DNA from 4 places in the Peribacillus suis genome. Region 2 is predicted to be linked to each of the others. Evidence: riboswitches for the same ligand, from Rfam matches in the RefSeq annotation. Region 2 holds a riboswitch; each other region holds the start of a gene.
The links. Region 2 has a riboswitch for S-adenosylmethionine ahead of AC503W_RS04760 (methionine ABC transporter ATP-binding protein). Riboswitches for the same ligand answer to the same signal wherever they lie in the genome.
Positions count from the first base shown of each region.

Region 1: another riboswitch for S-adenosylmethionine. It lies ahead of AC503W_RS18605 (methionine ABC transporter ATP-binding protein); the one in region 2 lies ahead of AC503W_RS04760 (methionine ABC transporter ATP-binding protein).
Region 3: another riboswitch for S-adenosylmethionine. It lies ahead of metK (methionine adenosyltransferase); the one in region 2 lies ahead of AC503W_RS04760 (methionine ABC transporter ATP-binding protein).
Region 4: another riboswitch for S-adenosylmethionine. It lies ahead of AC503W_RS09315 (Na+/H+ antiporter NhaC family protein); the one in region 2 lies ahead of AC503W_RS04760 (methionine ABC transporter ATP-binding protein).

Region 1 is NZ_CM182019.1:3,776,507-3,781,049, forward strand. Features, by position in the region: gene AC503W_RS18595 (MetQ/NlpA family ABC transporter substrate-binding protein) at 1-115, opposite strand, end outside; gene AC503W_RS18600 (methionine ABC transporter permease) at 131-799, opposite strand; gene AC503W_RS18605 (methionine ABC transporter ATP-binding protein) at 792-1,826, opposite strand; SAM riboswitch class I at 1,971-2,082, opposite strand; gene AC503W_RS18610 (O-acetylhomoserine aminocarboxypropyltransferase/cysteine synthase family protein) at 2,195-3,505, opposite strand; gene AC503W_RS18615 (thioredoxin family protein) at 3,845-4,153, opposite strand; gene AC503W_RS18620 (toprim domain-containing protein) at 4,157-4,522, opposite strand.
Region 2 is NZ_CM182019.1:964,440-968,982, reverse strand. Features, by position in the region: gene AC503W_RS04765 (MBL fold metallo-hydrolase) at 66-887, opposite strand; SAM riboswitch class I at 1,214-1,323, shown strand; gene AC503W_RS04760 (methionine ABC transporter ATP-binding protein) at 1,393-2,409, shown strand; gene AC503W_RS04755 (methionine ABC transporter permease) at 2,396-3,064, shown strand; gene AC503W_RS04750 (MetQ/NlpA family ABC transporter substrate-binding protein) at 3,114-3,935, shown strand; gene AC503W_RS04745 (PucR family transcriptional regulator) at 4,067-4,543, shown strand, end outside.
Region 3 is NZ_CM182019.1:3,570,149-3,574,691, forward strand. Features, by position in the region: gene AC503W_RS17435 (alpha/beta hydrolase) at 1-758, opposite strand, end outside; gene AC503W_RS17440 (gamma carbonic anhydrase) at 973-1,491, shown strand; gene metK (methionine adenosyltransferase) at 1,633-2,829, opposite strand; SAM riboswitch class I at 2,998-3,161, opposite strand; gene pckA (phosphoenolpyruvate carboxykinase (ATP)) at 3,739-4,543, shown strand, end outside.
Region 4 is NZ_CM182019.1:1,896,521-1,901,063, reverse strand. Features, by position in the region: gene AC503W_RS09320 (alanine/glycine:cation symporter family protein) at 1-1,212, opposite strand, end outside; gene AC503W_RS09315 (Na+/H+ antiporter NhaC family protein) at 1,507-2,799, opposite strand; SAM riboswitch class I at 2,999-3,103, opposite strand; gene AC503W_RS09310 (ABC transporter substrate-binding protein) at 3,260-4,453, opposite strand; gene AC503W_RS09305 (ABC transporter ATP-binding protein) at 4,481-4,543, opposite strand, start outside.

The DNA.
Region 1 (4,543 bases), 1.4 Mb from region 2:
CCACTAACTTCTTCGTATCATCGCCACTACCTGTATCTTTCTCTTTATCCGTTCCGCAAGCCGCCAATGCAATTGATAAAACTAGAACGAATGCAATCCCTAAAAACTTTTTCATCCTTTTCATCTCCCCTTATCTTTTATCCAATTTAGAAGTAATCACATCACCGATAATCTGTATGATGAAGACAATAATTAATATGACAATCGTCGCTACCAGGGTAACGTCGTTGTGATTCCGTTGATAACCGTCCAGATAGGCTAAGTTACCCAATCCACCAGCCCCGATGACACCTGCCATTGCCGTGTATCCAACCAATGCAATCGATGTTACCGTGATGCCTGATATAAGGGCCGGCATCGATTCTGGAAGGAGGACCTTATAAATGATGGTGCTGGTTTTGGCTCCCATTGATTTAGCCGCTTCAATCACGCCTTTATCAATCTCACGAAGGCCGATTTCGACCATCCGCGCATAAAATGGTGCTGCACCGATAATGAGTGCTGGTAATGCCGCATTCTCACCAATCATGCTACCGACAAGTAATTTGGTGAACGGAATTAATAATACAATCAAGATAAGGAATGGAATCGAACGGAAAATATTAACGAAAGCACTTAACACACCGTTAACGCCCCGATTCTCCCACATATTCCCCTTGCCTGTTAAAAACAGAAGCAACCCCAATAGTATCCCTATAAAAAAGGTCGCTACAACTGAAATACTTGTCATATACAGCGTTTCTTTCGTCGCTTCTATGATGTCTTCCCAATCTACATTCGGCAATAATTCTTCAAGCATGAGTAATCACCTCCACGCCTACCTGCTGTGCTTTTATGAATTCGATTGCGCGGAGCATTTCATCTTCACTGCCATCAAGGTGGATGAACAATGTTCCATATGAGCCGCTTCTCGTTTGTGATATTTTCCCCTGGACAATGTTCACATCCAACTCAAAATTACGTACCAATTTTGTGATCAACGGGCTTTCTGCATGATCCCCCACGAATGTCAGTTGAATCACTTTTCCTGCTGGATACCGTTCAAACAAATGCTCCATCGTTTCTTTTGTCTCTTCTGGTTCTGTCACCTGCTGAACAAAACGCTTAGTCATCTGTTCTTTAGGGTTTCTGAATACTTCCAGGACAGCTCCCTGTTCGACTACCCGTCCACTTTCCATCACAGCCACTCGATTGCAAATCTTCCGAATGACATGCATCTCATGTGTAATCAAGACAATGGTTAAACCAAGGCGTTGATTTATATCCACAAGCAATTCCAGGATGGAATCGGTTGTCTGGGGATCTAGAGCGGACGTGGCCTCATCACACAAAAGCACTTTCGGGTTATTGGCAAGAGCCCTCGCTATTCCCACCCTTTGCTTCTGTCCACCACTTAGCTGCGATGGATACGCTTTTTCTCTTCCTTCCAATCCAACTAACTTAATGAGTTCATTGACGCGCTTGATGCGTTCTTGCTTGGAGATGCCCGCAATTTCCAGAGGAAAGGATATATTTTCTTGAACGGTCCTTGACCACAAGAGATTAAAATGCTGAAAAATCATGCTAATCTCTTGACGGGCTTTACGAAGCTTAGACCCTTTAATTGTTGAAACTTCATTTCCCGCAACGTTCACGGAGCCCTCAGTAGGCCGTTCCAACCCATTCAGCATACGTATGAGCGTACTCTTGCCAGCCCCACTGTATCCGATGACTCCGAAAATCTCGCCTTTATTTATTTCTAAATTCACACTATTCACGGCATGAATCGTTTCGCTATTTCCTTTTCCTGTTCGAAAAAGTTTACTGACGTTTGACAATGTAATCATGTATGCTCACCTCTTTATCCAATTAAGCCTATGAATTTAGTCGATTTATTTTTATGGCCTCCTGATGAATCTATCCTCTATGATTCAAAGAAAATAGAAAAAGCCCTTCTGCATGAGCAGAAAGGCAGGGAAAAGCAGGCCTTCCTCTCATCTCCCAAAGCCTCTACGCTTTGTGTGAATTGGCACCTTTCCAAGGAAAATCCTTGTCGGTTGCCGGGTTTCAACGGGCACATCCCTCCACCTCTCTTGATAAGAGCTATATATGGACTATTCTTTTTTGTCTTAACATTCACTTTACTATGTCTGAAATTTTAACACAGATAAAAAAGGAGTGCAATGTAAAATCCTAGGGTGTACCTGTTTCTCCATTAAACTCTTTGAGAATTCACTGACACGATATTCGTCGCTTTTTCAATCGCTTGCTCTAGATCTTCAAGTAAATCGTCTACATTTTCAATACCGATTGAAAGGCGAACCTGGTCGGCGCTGACACCGGCCTTGACCAGTCCTGCATCATTCAATTGCTGGTGAGTTGTACTTGCTGGGTGGATGATTAGGCTTTTAGCATCCCCGACATTGGCGACATGCGACCATAACTCTACCGAATTGATGAGTGTGGAACCTGCTTCACGTCCACCCTTAATTCCAAACGTCACCACAGATCCGGCTCCCTTAGGCAAATATTTATCCACAAGGGCTTTATCGGGATGATCATCGTTACCCGGATAAGAAACCCATGAGACTGCCGGATGGTTCTCCAAGTATTGAATGACTGTCCTCGTATTCAACAGGTGTTCCTTCATCCTGACATGGAGCGTTTCCAGGCCAAGCGTGAACTGGAATGCACTTTGAGCACTTAACGTCGGTCCCAAATCCCGAAGCAATTGCACACGCGCTTTCGTGATAAAGGCAGCAGGCCCTACCGCTTCGGAATAGACAAGTCCATGATAACTAGGGTCAGGTTCCGTAAAGCCTGGATAATTAGGCGAATTCCAATCGAATTTACCACCGTCGATGATGACTCCCCCTAATGTCGTACCGTTACCCAATAGCCACTTTGTAGCTGAATGGATGACAATATCCGCCCCAAAGTCTATTGGTCGGCACAGATACGGCGTTGCGAAAGTGTTATCGATGATAAGAGGTATCCCTGCTTCGTGGGCTATTTCCGCCACTTTTTCGATATCAAGAACCCTTAAGCTTGGGTTGCCGATTGTTTCGGCAAATATGGCCTTCGTTCGTGGAGTGATTGCCCGTTTGAAATTTTCCGGATCATCAGGTGAGACGAATTTCACTTTGATTCCGTATTTAGGGAGTGTATTTTCAAATAAATTATAGGTCCCGCCGTACAGTGTTGAAGCAGAAACGATTTCATCCCCCATACCAGCGATATTAAGGATGGAAAGGGATATAGCGGCCATGCCGCTTGCAACTGCCAATCCACCGATTCCCCCTTCTAACAGGGCCATTCTTTCTTCAAAGACACTGACAGTGGGATTGTGAAGCCTCGTATAGATATAGCCATTCTCTTTTAATCCAAACAGATTCGCTGCATGATCTGTATCTTTGAACAAATAAGCATTACTTTGATAAATGGGCACGGCGCGGGCACCCGTTTCGTCGACTTTTAAACCGCCATGCACACTCAACGTCTCAAAGCGGTAATTTTTTTCTGTCATTATATTCTCCCCTTCTTCCATTGTTTTAGTAGGGATTAAAGCGATATTGCCTCTTCTCTTGTTATATGCAAGGAACCTTATAATATGAAGAAGTCGGAACTTCCCGCCACCGTCCATAGAAATTTCCCTATTGAACGATGTCGCCTGGATAAGCGCGTTTTGTAAATGGCAGACATTCCATCCTCGTGTATGATGCGTCTATAACGTATGTACTTCATACAAAATATAGCACTTTAGTAGCAGGTAGTCAATTAGTTATTAGAATATTCAATCATTAATACGAATGCTATTTCCCCCCCATGACTTTAACAAAAAAACCAATCCATGTAGGATCGGCTTTTAGCTTATCTCTTTCAGCAATCCATACAAATAAGGAACAGACTGAAAGGCATATATTTTTTTTGTCATCTTTCCTTTTTCAAAAAGCAAAAGACAAGGTACGCTCTCAATTTCATATCGTTCAGCCAATGTCTGGACATAATTCATGTTCATTTTTCCAGCCTTCATTTCCGGGAACAGCTCTAGTGTTATGGAAAGCATTCTTGAAGCCACCTGGCAGGTTCCACACAAAGGTGTGTATAGATATAAGCTAAAAGTGTTCCCTTGATCAACAGCTTGCTTAAAGTCTTCTTCTTTCCATTCCTCCATCAGTTACTCTTCCATCCTTTTACTTGTAAATTTAGTTTTCACTTTCATATTTGCAGTTAGTAGCACGGAAGCGATGTGATGTTCTGGGGTATCCTCGACTTCCTTGTACATCCTATCTATGTACAAATGCCTTGCTTCCGGCAGTTCCCGACGAAATTGTTTCCTTAGCTTTTCCCCTGACTCATCTGCGTCAAAAAGGATGTAAACGTCCCTGCCTATCAATTCATCCACCATTTCATCCAACTTCGTTAAAGAAATGGTGCCATTGGTACATCTGATTTCCACTTCTTCGTCCAGAACGGATGCCACTTTGCGCTTGTCTGAAAGGCCTTCAACCATAATCACTTTATCGGGTACATCCCATTCCATCTCATCACCCCGTCTCCACTC
Region 2 (4,543 bases):
ACTAGGATTACAATGAGGCTCCTGCCTTGTTCTTGGGCCCTATCTATCCTCTTTCCTCTTATTCATCATTTCTTCCTGTCCTCTGAATACACCCTACTCTCTTTCAGGATCGATGTAATGATATGCTCCGAATCCCATTCATGACCGGATATCTCGATAAGCGGATACCGATTAGGCAACACGTTTTGCTGAATTTCATGGACTTCCAATCCTTGATCATGCAAACGCAGAATTTCACCGCGCAGATTTTCCAAGTAACTGAGCTTTCTTTCAAACATTTCCTTTCCGTTCGGGACATATCCGGCATGGCAGCAAAAGACCTCTTTAAAATCATACTGAAGCAGTTTCTTGATGGATTCCATGATGACCGGGATAGATTCTTCCCTTAAAACTAGCTTCGTTTTCGGCGTTACAAACAGGTCACCCGAAAACAGCATGCCATTACTATGGTTCAGGTAAACCATATGGTCCCTCGAATGCCCTGGCGTAAAGATTGGCTCCCATGTTTGAGTGCGTGAATGGACGACCCCTCCTAATGGTTCTGCCTTGAAGGCATCCCTATCTCCCCAAAAAACTCTACGGTAATCGGGATATTCTGCATCCTTTGCACAAATATCGAGGGACATCGGATGAATATAGATGGGAACGTTCCTATGTTCCTGTATCCATGCGGCCCCACCCGTATGGTCCTCATGATAATGCGTCAGCGCAACCATATCGTAATCAGCGGTTTCAAAGAATGGAGTAAGTTCCTTCAACAAGATTTTTGCCCCCGTATCAACTAACATGCCATCGGTTAAGAACACATTCACGCTCATGCCTGATTTGTTTCCTTCCGGTGTCCCTTTTACGCAAACCACATCATTTATCGTTTTCATTTCCAGCATGACTTTCCACCCCAATCATTTTTTTGGAAAAACTCATCATCCTTTATTTTCTAATTTACTTACAATAAATGTATTATCTCTCCATACTTTTTACAAGTATAATATTTTTTCTAATGATGGGAGTGATCAAAGTCCATATTCTTACGCAGACAGGCCATGTAAGATCCGGGACGTTCCGTGTAACTTAGCAAATGGCCACTATAATCTGGGCAAGTAGATCGTTCGATTCATAATCTTGATAAAATTCAAAAAATAATTGACATTACTGTATTTAACAAATAATATAGATTATATTAAAAAAATAATAAAATACTAAAATAGTAATTAACTTATCAAGAGTGACTGAGGGACCAGGCCCTATGACGTCCGGCAACCGCCCCACATCGGGAATGGTGCCCCTTCCTGCAGAATGAAATACCATTCTGAAAGATAAGACGGGATATAATTTCGCTGCCTCTTTCTGAATGATAGAGGTAGCTTTTTTATGTATAAGGAGGATAGCATCATGATTGAAATTCGTTCAGTTCGAAAGGAATATATCTCGAAGAATACCCGAGTTATCGGAGTGGATAATGTATCTTTAACCATTCAAACGGGAGAGGTTTATGGGATTGTCGGGTATAGCGGCGCGGGAAAGAGTTCATTGATTCGCTGTCTGAATCTTCTTGAGCGTCCGACCAATGGTAGCATCATCATCGATGGCGTCGACTTAACAACCTTATCAAGCCAGGATCTTCGCAAACAACGCCAGAAAATCGGCATGATATTTCAGCATTTTTCCCTAGTCAGTTCCAAAACGGTTTTTGACAATATCTCCTTCGCCTTGAAAGCCGCCCATCAACCAAAGGAGGTCATTACTAACCGCGTGCTGGAACTATTGGATATCGTTGGCCTTCGTGATAAAAAAGATGTTTATCCGGCTCAACTCAGTGGCGGACAAAAACAGCGGGTAGGCATTGCACGGGCCTTAGCGAATGACCCTACCGTCCTATTATGTGATGAAGCGACATCAGCCCTTGATCCAACCACTACGAAGTCGATCTTACAGTTGTTGAAAAAGATCAATAAAGAACTGGGCATCACCATCGTGTTGATCACCCATGAAATGGAAGTGGTCAAGGAACTGTGCCATCGTGTCTCCGTCATGCAAGATGGACGAATTATCGAAGATGGCCCTGTTTATGAAATATTTTCCCAACCCAAACAAGAACTGACTAAGCAGTTCATCAGCAGCGTGTTGGATTTTGAACTTCCTCCCCACCTTATAAGGGAAAACAAAGGAACGATTATCAAAATACAATTTGAAGGGCAAACCGCTGGTGAATCGATTCTCTCGGATACTCTACAAAACTATTCTGTCAGAGGGAATATCCTGCATGGGAAAATTGAATATATCCAGGATGTCCCTCTAGGAATCTTGATCATCGAATTGATTGGTGAGCCTGAAGAAGTGCAAGTAGCCCTTGAATACATAATAAGCCGGACCCAATCTGTGGAGGTGTTAAAGCATGTCACTGCTTGATTCCATCATCAATATTTTACCTGACCTTAATAAAGCCTTTCTGGAAACGATTTATATGGTCGGAATTTCCCTTGCGGTTGCCCTCCTGATTGGACTGCCTCTAGGAGTATTGCTGTTTACGACGACCAGGAATTTGTTCTTTGAACATATCACGTTGAATCGATCCCTCGGTTTCGTGGTTAATCTAGTCCGCTCGATTCCGTTTATCATTCTTTTAGTCGCTTTGCTTCCTTTAACCGAATTCCTTACCGGGTCAACGATTGGACCGCTAGCGGCTTCCGTTTCCCTATCAGTCTCCGCCATTCCTTTTTTCGCTAGGATCGTAGAATCTGCATTGAGGGAAATAGATAAGGGAGTGATCGAAGCCGCCATTGCAGTGGGCGCTTCCCCATGGATGATCATCAAGGATGTGCTTCTTCCTGAAGCAAGGCCTGGAATCATCCAAGGCGTGACATTAACGACGATATCACTCATCGGCTTCTCGGCTATGGCAGGAACAATCGGCGGAGGAGGAATCGGTGACCTCGCGATTCGTTTCGGCTATTACCGTTATGACAACACGATCATGATCACAACGGTGGTCGTTCTGATCTGTCTTGTCCAAATCATCCAAATGATAGGCGATAAGGCCTCTCACTATGTAAACAAACGTTAGATTCATGAATATTGACAATGACACTACATTAAACAAGGAGGAATTTTTCATGAAAAAAATCACTTCATTATTATCTATATGTGCATTAGCCCTTGGGTTGTCAGCTTGCGGAAATGACGATGCGACAACTAAAACGGAGGACAAAAAAGAATTAAAAATTGGGGCAACGACTGGACCTTATGCCGACATGGTCATAGAGGCCATACAACCCGGACTTGAAGACCTTGGCTACAAAGTGGACATCGTCGAATTCAGTGATTATATCCAGCCGAATAAATCACTTGGTAATGGTTCGATCGATGCCAACCTCTTTCAGCATAAAGTGTATATGGATAATTTCGCAAAGGAACATGATTTAGAACTCTCTGACCTTATTATTGTTCCAACGGCACCGATGGGCATTTACTCCACGGAATACAAATCATTGGCCGATATTAAAGATGGTGCGACCATCGCCGTTCCCAATGACCCAGTCAACCTCTCCCGTGCACTTAAAGTTTTATTGGATGAGGGCCTGATTGAAGTGGATCCGGATGTTGACCCATTAAGAATATCTGAGAAAGATGTAACAAAGAATCCGAAGAACATTCAATTCGAACCACTGGAATCGGCACAATTACCTCGTGCAACGGACAGTGTTGACCTATCGGCCGTTCCTGGTAATTTTGCGATTGCCGCCAAAATGGACCTTCAAGATGCTCTTGCTTTAGAAAACATGCCAGATACGTATCGCAATGTCGTGGCTGTAAACACTAAGGATAAAGACGCCCAATTTGCAAAAGATATCAAATCAGTTGTAGAAAGTGCCGAATTTGAAAAGGTGATTGATGACAAGTTCCAAGGCTTCGGTAAACCTGATTGGATGAAATAAGGAAACAGCAAGTATGGGTCTGCTCCTGTCTGGGGCAGGCCTTTACTGATTAACAATACCTATGAACGCAGTCATTGTTTTCTTTTCCGCTTTGCCCTTTTTGGATATAATGGAATGGAAAGAAGGTGAACATGATGCTTAATAAGCTTAAACATACATTCCCGAACTCCCTTTCAGATAAAAAAGATGCACAGGACATCTCGGCATATTTCTGGTTGGAAGATCCATTCGGCCATACAATTGGCATTCCCCGCTCAGACATATCGGCGGAGGAAATCCGTTTGCTTACGCTACTCTTTGACACTCCATCACTCCAAAGTCCAAACACCTCCACTACCCAAACTACTTGGAATGATTTTTTATTTGGGCCGCGTGCCTCCCAGCCCCTAACGAACTGGGAGAATGTCCGGTTCACCTACTTTAACCTTGCCCATGGGGATTTTTCACACGATCATTTCGAGGAAGCGATTCTCTCATTCGTACCATCCGATTCCATCCTGGTCTGGGAGAATGGAACGGCGGGAACCTTAATTGAATCAGACATGGATGAACCCTTATCGACGCATGATTTTCTCGCCATCTCATCCACACTCGAGAGTGACTTTTAC
Region 3 (4,543 bases), 1.6 Mb from region 2:
AGTGCATATTGAAATACGTCATCCCGCTCCGGTTCATTGAAAATTTCATGATATAGTTTCGGCCATTCCTTGTATTGCTTTTCGCTGGCCAAGTTATAGTTGAACCACTCCCGGACCGCCTTTTTGTTGACGACCTTGTCATCTCCGCCCTGCATCATCAGTAAAGGCACGTCCTGAAACTCCGGAATCTCTTCAAAAGCATCCTTCATTGCCTGTACAAGCTCCCGATACCAGCGAACGGAAACCTTGGTAATGTACAATGTATCGTTCGTATCCGATTCACGGATTTCCGAATTCCTCGTCGCCATTTGGGGAGTTAACCCAGAATCCACCCGGAATTTTGGCATCACGATATTCATGCCGTGTGAAATGGCGGTTAAGTATTTGGGAGGATGCGTCATCAGACCGAGGCATGGCGATGATAAAATGACCCCCGCGATGTCCCATTCTTCCTCCTGAAGCAGGCGGATCGCAATCAACCCACCCATGCTATGTCCTAATAAAAAGACAGGAAGGGAATAATCGTATGCATCTTCAATCCAGCTTTTTACTTCTTCTAAATATTCGTCAAAGGAATCGATATGCCCCCGGAAGGCGCGTGTCGTCATTCCCTGCCCGGGTAGGTCGCCCATGACGACATGGTATCCGGCTGAAAGCCACATTTGTGTTAACCACTTGTAACGGCCATGATGCTCCATTGCCCCATGAATAATGACGATGACGCCTTTTGCATCTCCGTCCGTCTCCCATTTCCACATTCGAAATCCCCCTTTCACTTTTCTCTAGTTGTAAACGTTCCATGCAGAATGAAAAATAATCTATATGGTAAATTATAACCACATTTTCGGTTTTCGACAAAAACGAAACCTAATTAATTGTGCTCAATCAAATAGTAGCCAAGGCTATTTTGATACGGTATATTAAAATAATACAGCAAAATTATCCACTTCGGAAAGGAAATGATGAAAATTGATTATTTATCCATTCAAGGGCATGGAACCAGAAATTTCCGAAAGCGCCTATCTTGCTGAAAATGCCGTCGTGACAGGCGATGTCAAAATCGGTGATGAATCAACGATCTGGTTCAATACCGTCATTCGCGGCGATGTGGCACCCACCATCATCGGGAAAAGAGTAAGCGTACAAGATAACAGCGTACTTCATCAAAGTCCCAATAACCCACTGATAATCGAAGATGAAGTGACCATTGGCCACCAAGTCATTCTACATAGCTGCAAAATTCGAAAGAGAGCCCTCATCGGCATGGGTTCGATCATCCTTGATGGAGCGGAAATCGGTGAAGGTGCCTTCATCGGCGCAGGGAGCCTTGTCCCCCAAGGAAAGGTTATCCCGCCGAACACCTTAGCCTTTGGAAGGCCGGCCAAAGTCGTTCGTGAAATTAATGAGGAAGATCGCCAGGATATGGATCGCATTGTCCGGGAATATGCTGAAAAAGGACAACTCTATAAACAGGCTGACCGAATAAAGTAACACCAATCGTATGATTACAAAAAAACGCTTAGCTAAAAATAGGATTCCTTGAATTATTCCCTAGGAAGCCATATTTAATCCTATTTTTGCCCATCAAAAAAGGTGCCTTGCATTAAAGCAAGGCACCTTTTCTCATATGATTTACGCTTTAGCTTGTGTTTTTAAAGCTTCTGCTTTATCCGTACGCTCCCAAGGCAAATCAACATCTGTACGGCCGAAGTGACCATATGCAGCTGTTTGCTTGTAGATTGGGCGACGTAGGTCAAGCATCTTGATGATACCAGCTGGACGTAGGTCGAAATTCGCCTCTACCAATTCCACTAGCACCTCTTCACTTACTGTTCCCGTTCCAAATGTATCGATTGAGATGGATACAGGCTTAGCCACGCCGATTGCGTAGGCCAATTGCACTTCCGCTTTGTCAGCCAGGCCAGCAGCTACGATGTTCTTCGCAACGTAACGAGCGGCATATGCAGCAGAACGGTCCACTTTTGTTGCATCTTTACCAGAGAAAGCACCGCCGCCGTGACGAGCGTATCCGCCGTACGTATCAACGATGATTTTACGGCCAGTAAGACCAGCATCCCCTTGAGGTCCGCCGATTACAAAACGGCCAGTCGGGTTGATGAAGTATTTTGTATCTTCATTGATTAAGTCAGCCGGTACGACCGCATTAATCACATGTTCTTTTAAGTCGGCTTGAATTTGTTCAAGTGTCACTTCAGGATCATGTTGTGTGGAGATGACGATTGTGTCTACACGTACAGGTAGGTTATTTTCATCATATTCAACCGTTACTTGCGTTTTTCCATCAGGACGTAAATAACTTAGCGTGCCATCTTTACGAACTTGAGAAAGACGAAATGATAGCTTATGAGCCAATGAAATGGGAAGTGGCATAAGCTCTTCCGTTTCATTGCACGCGAATCCGAACATAAGACCTTGGTCCCCTGCACCGATAGCATCGATTTCCTCATCGGACATCGTACCTTCACGTGCTTCCAATGCTTTATCAACACCCGCTGCAATATCAGCAGACTGCTCATCGATCGAGCTTAGCACGGCACAAGTCTCGGCATCGAAACCATATTTCGCACGAGTGTACCCGATACCTGCAATCGTATCGCGGACAATGCGTGAGATATCCACGTAAGCAGATGTTGTAATTTCTCCAGCAACAAGTACAAGACCTGTCGTTACACTTGTTTCACACGCAACGCGCGCATTTGCATCCTTAGCTAGGATTGCATCTAAAATGGAATCTGAAATCTGATCACAAATTTTATCCGGATGGCCTTCTGTCACAGATTCAGAAGTAAATAGACGTTTCTTTGACATCTTATTTCCTCCTTGGAAGTTAGTATGTTGTAGGCATGAGCCTGATCTTTTACGGAACTCGTTTCCCTTATTAGTTTCAATCATAGACACAGAATTAATGAATAAAAACACAAAAACCTTCCCTGGCAAATGAGGAAAGGTTTAAAAATTCTATCATCTATCCTTTCACTCTTATCGTTCAAGGGTTTTTTACCTTGCTCAGGTTAGCACCATCACCACTATTCCTTGAAGGTTCATCGCTTTATTTTCGGCGATTGACCTTGGAGTCAAGTTCAATATGGCAGGTTGCTGGGTTTCAAAGGGCCTGTCCCTCCACCAACTCGGGATAAGAGAATCCGTACAATTTAAGATACTATCGTATTTAGTCTGAATTTGTCAATGTTTTTCTAAATAGAACATTTTTCCCCAATGAAAAATAAAAAAACTTTTTATCTGGCACAGCCGGAATATAAATAGTATTCTTAAAGAGTGTAAACTAAGAAGATAAGACCATTGACTTACAATGGATAAATCAGACAAAATGAACATACCATCCGAACCCCATATTCATCCCTTTTTCAAATACATAAATGGTTGTTCACTTCTTTTCTTCCTATTATAAATGAAAAGGTACACTAATCCTAAAACGGGACTTCACAAAGACTTGTGGCAGCAATCGTTTTTCACATCCTAGATTCACTTCATCCAGATCGTCTCCCGAATCAACCAGATTCAAAAACATCCATCCAGGATGACTCACTGCAAGTATATGCCCGCACTATACATAAGGTTACACTCGAAGTGAGATAATTGATTAATGTGACTATTCCATTTTCATTCACAAAAAAAGTTAAATAGTATAGACTATTTAATCCAATGTGTTATACTAATTGTATTATAAAAACTTAAACAAAGGAAGGTATCTCATATATGAATTCTGTTGACGTTAATGAGTTACACCAATTATTAGCAGGAAATAATGTGCAAACTCAACTCTCAGTTCCTCAATTAGTGGAAAAAGTATTAAGCAGAAATGAAGGCGTTTTAACTTCAACCGGCGCAGTAAAAGCTGAAACGGGCAAATACACGGGCCGTTCACCTAAAGATAAATATATTGTGGAAGAAGCTTCTGTAAAGGACAAAATTGACTGGGGCCCAGTGAACCAACCCATTTCCGAGGAAGTATTCAATAAACTATATAGTAAAGTAGTGGATTACTTAAAGACAAAAGAAGAAGTCTTTGTCTTCAAAGGTTTTGCTGGAGCAGACGAATCATCACGCCTTCCTATCCGAGTGGTTAATGAATATGCTTGGCACAACCTTTTTGCTCATACATTGTTCATCCGTCCGAATGAGGAAGAACTAAGAGGGCACGAAGCAGAATTCACCATCCTTTCCGCACCTAATTTCAAAGCGGATCCAGCAGTTGATGGAACGCAATCCGAAACGTTCATCATGGTATCATTCGAACGCCGTACTATCCTAATCGGTGGAACTGAATACGCAGGTGAAATGAAGAAATCGATTTTCTCAATCATGAACTACCTACTTCCGGAAGAAGAAATCCTTCCGATGCATTGTTCGGCAAACGTAGGTCGTGAAGGCGATGTCGCTTTATTCTTCGGATTGTCCGGTACTGGTAAAACGACTTTATCTGCCGACACGAACCGTAAACTGATTGGTGATGACGAACACGGCTGGTCTTCTAATGGTGTATTCAACATCGAAGGCGGAT
Region 4 (4,543 bases), 930 kb from region 2:
CCATACAAACTCGAGCGAGGCCATCGATCCGAATATGACCATTCCAACGACTGCTGCACGATAAATATTTATCCAAACTTTTTTTTCATTAATAAAACTGATATTGGATTCTCCATAATAGTAGTTTCCAACAATTGAACTAAATGCAAATAAAAGTACAATAATAGCTAAAAATATACCAGCCCAAGACCCCAAATTCTCACTAAGGGCATTTTGCGTTAGAACAATTCCATCTGTTTCCTTCGACGAATACAGGCCGGAAAACAAGATGATAAAGGCCGTAGAACTACATATGATAAGCGTATCTACAAAAACGCCAAGTGACTGGATAAGACCTTGTTTTACCGGATGGGTGACATCTGCCGTAGCGCCAGCATTTGGAGCACTCCCCATTCCAGCTTCATTAGAGAACAATCCCCGCTTGATTCCGTTCATCATGGCTGCACCCAGTGCACCACTAGCAATTTCCCTCAATCCATCAAATGCACTATCAAAGATTAAAGCCAGAACACTAGGTAACTCGGTTATATTCATAATGATGACAACTAATGCTATTATTACATAAGCACCTGCCATGAAAGGCACAATGACTTCGGACACTTTAGCTACTACCTTAATCCCACCAAAAATGATTACAGCCGTAATGATTGCTAAAATAAGTGCAGTGACCCATTTCTCAACTCCAAAAGATGCTTGGAACGCACTTGTAATCGTATTGGCCTGAACTGAATTGAAAGCAAGTCCAAACGTCAATGAAATCAAAACTGCAAACGTGATACCCATCCAGCGTGCATTTAATGCTTTTTCCATATAATAAGCTGGACCACCACGGAATGCTTCTCCGTCTTTGACCTTGTAAATTTGAGCAAGTGTGCTTTCAATGAAAGCAGAAGCAGATCCAATCAATGCGATTAACCACATCCAGAAAACTGCTCCCGGACCACCCGTTGTGATGGCTATAGCCACACCTGCCAGATTCCCCGTTCCTACCCGGGAAGCCGTGCTGATACAAAAGGCCTGAAACGATGATACACCTTTCTTATCTGCCGTAGCACCTTCCCCTAGTAACCTAATCATTTCTTTCACCATTCTAAATTGTACGAATTTAGTCCGAAAAGAAAAATAAATGCCCATTCCAATTAATAATATAATCAGTATAGATGACCATAATAAATCATTTGTTTCAGTAATAAACTTTTCTACTATCTCCATTTTTAAACAAACCCACCTCTAATTATTTCAATACAATACCTTTAGAGTTCCCGCTTTTGCAAAATAGTAAACACTTAAGAATAAAGATGACTCCGTATATTGTATTTAATTATACTATTTTAATATTATTGAAGAAGGATATTAGTTTTTTGGAACATAAAAGAATTAAAGATTTCATCCACACTTTTCATTCGAAGTCACTTACCCTAAAAAAGCCCTGGCGACAATGCTCCAGGGCCAACATTCATGATTTTACATTCATGATTTATTGATACTCTTCCACCCATACTATTTTTATTTCTTCTTCGAGAACCCGGGAAAACCTATTAAAATGGCTATGATTCCTGAAATCCCGATTAAGACTGGATAGAAAGAATAGGGTAGGATACTGATAGGAGAGATGTGTGCAACACCGGCAGCTAAAAGTAGTTGTGCCCCGTATGGCAATAATCCTTGAATACTACAAGCGAAAACATCTAGTAAGCTGGCAGATTTCCTGGGATCAATTTCATACTTTTCGGCAATATTTTTTGCAAGTGGACCAGCAATGATGATGGATATGGTATTGTTTGCCGTTGAAAGATTCGTTAAAGCAACCAATCCCGCGATGCTGAACTCAGCACTTTTTTTTGATTTGCTTTTTTTCGTCACGAGGTTCAGTAGGTAATCTATTCCGCCGTTATGTTTGATAACCGAAACCATGCCTGCAATCAAGATCGCTAAGAAGGAGATTTCATACATCCCAGCCATTCCATCTCCTACTTTTTGAATAACCTCCATTGCATGATAACTGCCATCCGCTAAACCGATTATTCCAGCAAAGACAATGCCGATAGAGAGAACCAAGAATACGTTGATCCCCGCCAATGCTGCCACTAGAACACAAAGGTAAGGTAGAATTTTGACCCAACTGTAGGCTTCTCCAGAAATTGTAGCTTGTTCACCCATCGTCAGAAAACCAAGGATAACACATGTAATTACCGCAGCAGGTAAAACAATAAAAAAGTTCACTTTGAATTTGTCTTTCATTTTCGTTCCCTGTGTACGTACAGCTGCTATAGTCGTATCCGAAATGAAAGAAAGATTATCACCGAACATTGAGCCACCAATGACCGCAGCCATGGAAAGGGCAACTGAAATCTCCGTCTGTTCACTAATTCCTACTCCAATTGGTGCTAATGCCACTATCGTTCCCATACTTGTCCCCATAGATAATGAGATAAAGCAGGCGATAATAAATAACCCCACCATTAATAGATTTTGCGGAACGATCGAAAGTGCTAGATTCACCGTAGATGCTACGGCTCCCATCCCATTTGCCACTTCCGAAAAAGCCCCAGCCAATAGGAATATGACAACCATCAACATAATATTTGAATCCCCGGCACCTTTACAAAAGATTTCTACTTTGTGATTGAATGATTCCTTTCGATTCATTGCCAGTGCCACAGCAGATGCAATGGCAATGGCAACAATCACTGGAAATGTGTAAAAATCTTTTGTAATCACACCTGAACCTATAAATAATATCAAAAAAACGATAAACGGCGTTAAAGCCCATGGATTCCCTTTATTGTCTAAACTCATGATGTACACCTCTTTATTATTTTTGCATGGTATTGGATACTCTTTTTGGACTCTCTAAATTTTCCGGCATCCCTTCATTTTAATATAAGCATGATTATAAAATAGTAACAAACCATCAAGAACAGATTCCTATCCTATGAGTACAAAAAGACCTCTTCCATTTTATTACAAGAAGAGGTCTTTTAATCTATAAACACTCCTCTTATCTTTCAGGTCAATCGCCTGCTGGATTTGGCACAGCACTCTAAATAAGTCTGCTGCCGAGACATCTTCGGGCCAGTCCCTCAGTCTCTCTTGATAAGAAGTAAGAAATATTCATTTTTTTAAAGCAAATATAAGAGTACAGCATTTTAAGAGTTTTCGCAAGGTAAAGTATTAAAGATTTTTATAAACTTGTTGAATGCATTATTTTTTAGCTTTCGGGGCCTAAAGGTAGCTAGTGTGAAAGCACATGACACTTTTACTCTTCTACACTGATGGGTACCACTTTGCCATCTTCTACCGCTCCGACGACGACTTTTGCTGCGAATCCACCATTTTCGTCAATCGAAGGTATATTGTAAATTTTCTGTTCAGGTGCCGTGTTTGTCAGCCCATCCTGCATATGTTCACGGATGGCTTTCACATCCTCGACTGTTCCTGCCGCTTTCATTGCCTCCACAAAGGCATACATAGCAATGTAATTCAACCCCACTTCAGAACTGGCATCTTCCTTATAAATTTTTTTATATTTATCAATGAATGCCGGTGCTGCTTCTTCATTGGAGTCGATAAGCGGAAGCACACCAATCGAACCTTCCAATGTTTCGTATGAACCGGCAATTGGCTTCATTTGATCCAGTTTCGCCTGGTCCATGATAATGAAACCGCCTTTAAAACCTAGTTCTCTTGCTTGTTTTGCAACCTTGGCCGTAGGCTCCGACGCCCCACCGATGAAAAGGACATCAGGCTTTTCTTTTAAAGCATTTGTAACAGTCGTGAAGAAATCCGTTTCTTTAGAAAAATCAATTGAGGCATTATACACGACTTTACCACCCTGCTTTTCCCAATGTGGTAGTAGGTTTTCCGCCCAGTCTTTCCCGTACTGGGAAGATGGTGGCAATGCCGCGATTTTTTTGCCGAAGTTTTCCATTGCATACGTAGAAAACGGTTCAATATACCCTTCATAATTTGGCGGGATCCTTACTGTTAATGAATTTCCGCTTTCCGTGATAGCTGGTTCACTCGAATAGGCACCGATGATGAATTTCTCTTTTTCGTTAAAAACCTGTAGGGCCTGTATCCCCCCGCTATGAGGAGTGAAAATAATCGGAGTTTTGTATTCCTGGATTAAACGTTTAGCATTTGAACCCGTTTCATTCGGTAAGTACTTATCATCCAACGAAACCAGATTGAGCGTATATTTTTCCCCTTCCACTTCGAACCCACCGGCATCGTTGATTTCATTTACAGCCATCTCCATACCATTTAACGTTCGTTTTCCATATAAGGCTGCTGCTCCACTCAAAGGGCCGCTAAAACCGATATTGATAACATTCTTCCCTTTACTGGCCTTTCCTCCCCCACTTGATGCAGGGCTGTCTCCCTTGTTACACCCCACTAGTGCCGTTAGGACGAGTAATATCATTACAAAGAATACACTCAACTTTTTCATAAAAATCCCCCATTCATTTTTAAACTCTTATGCTCCGATATAGGCTTTCCGTACTTCATCGTTAGACAATAATTCTTTTGCGGTCCCTTC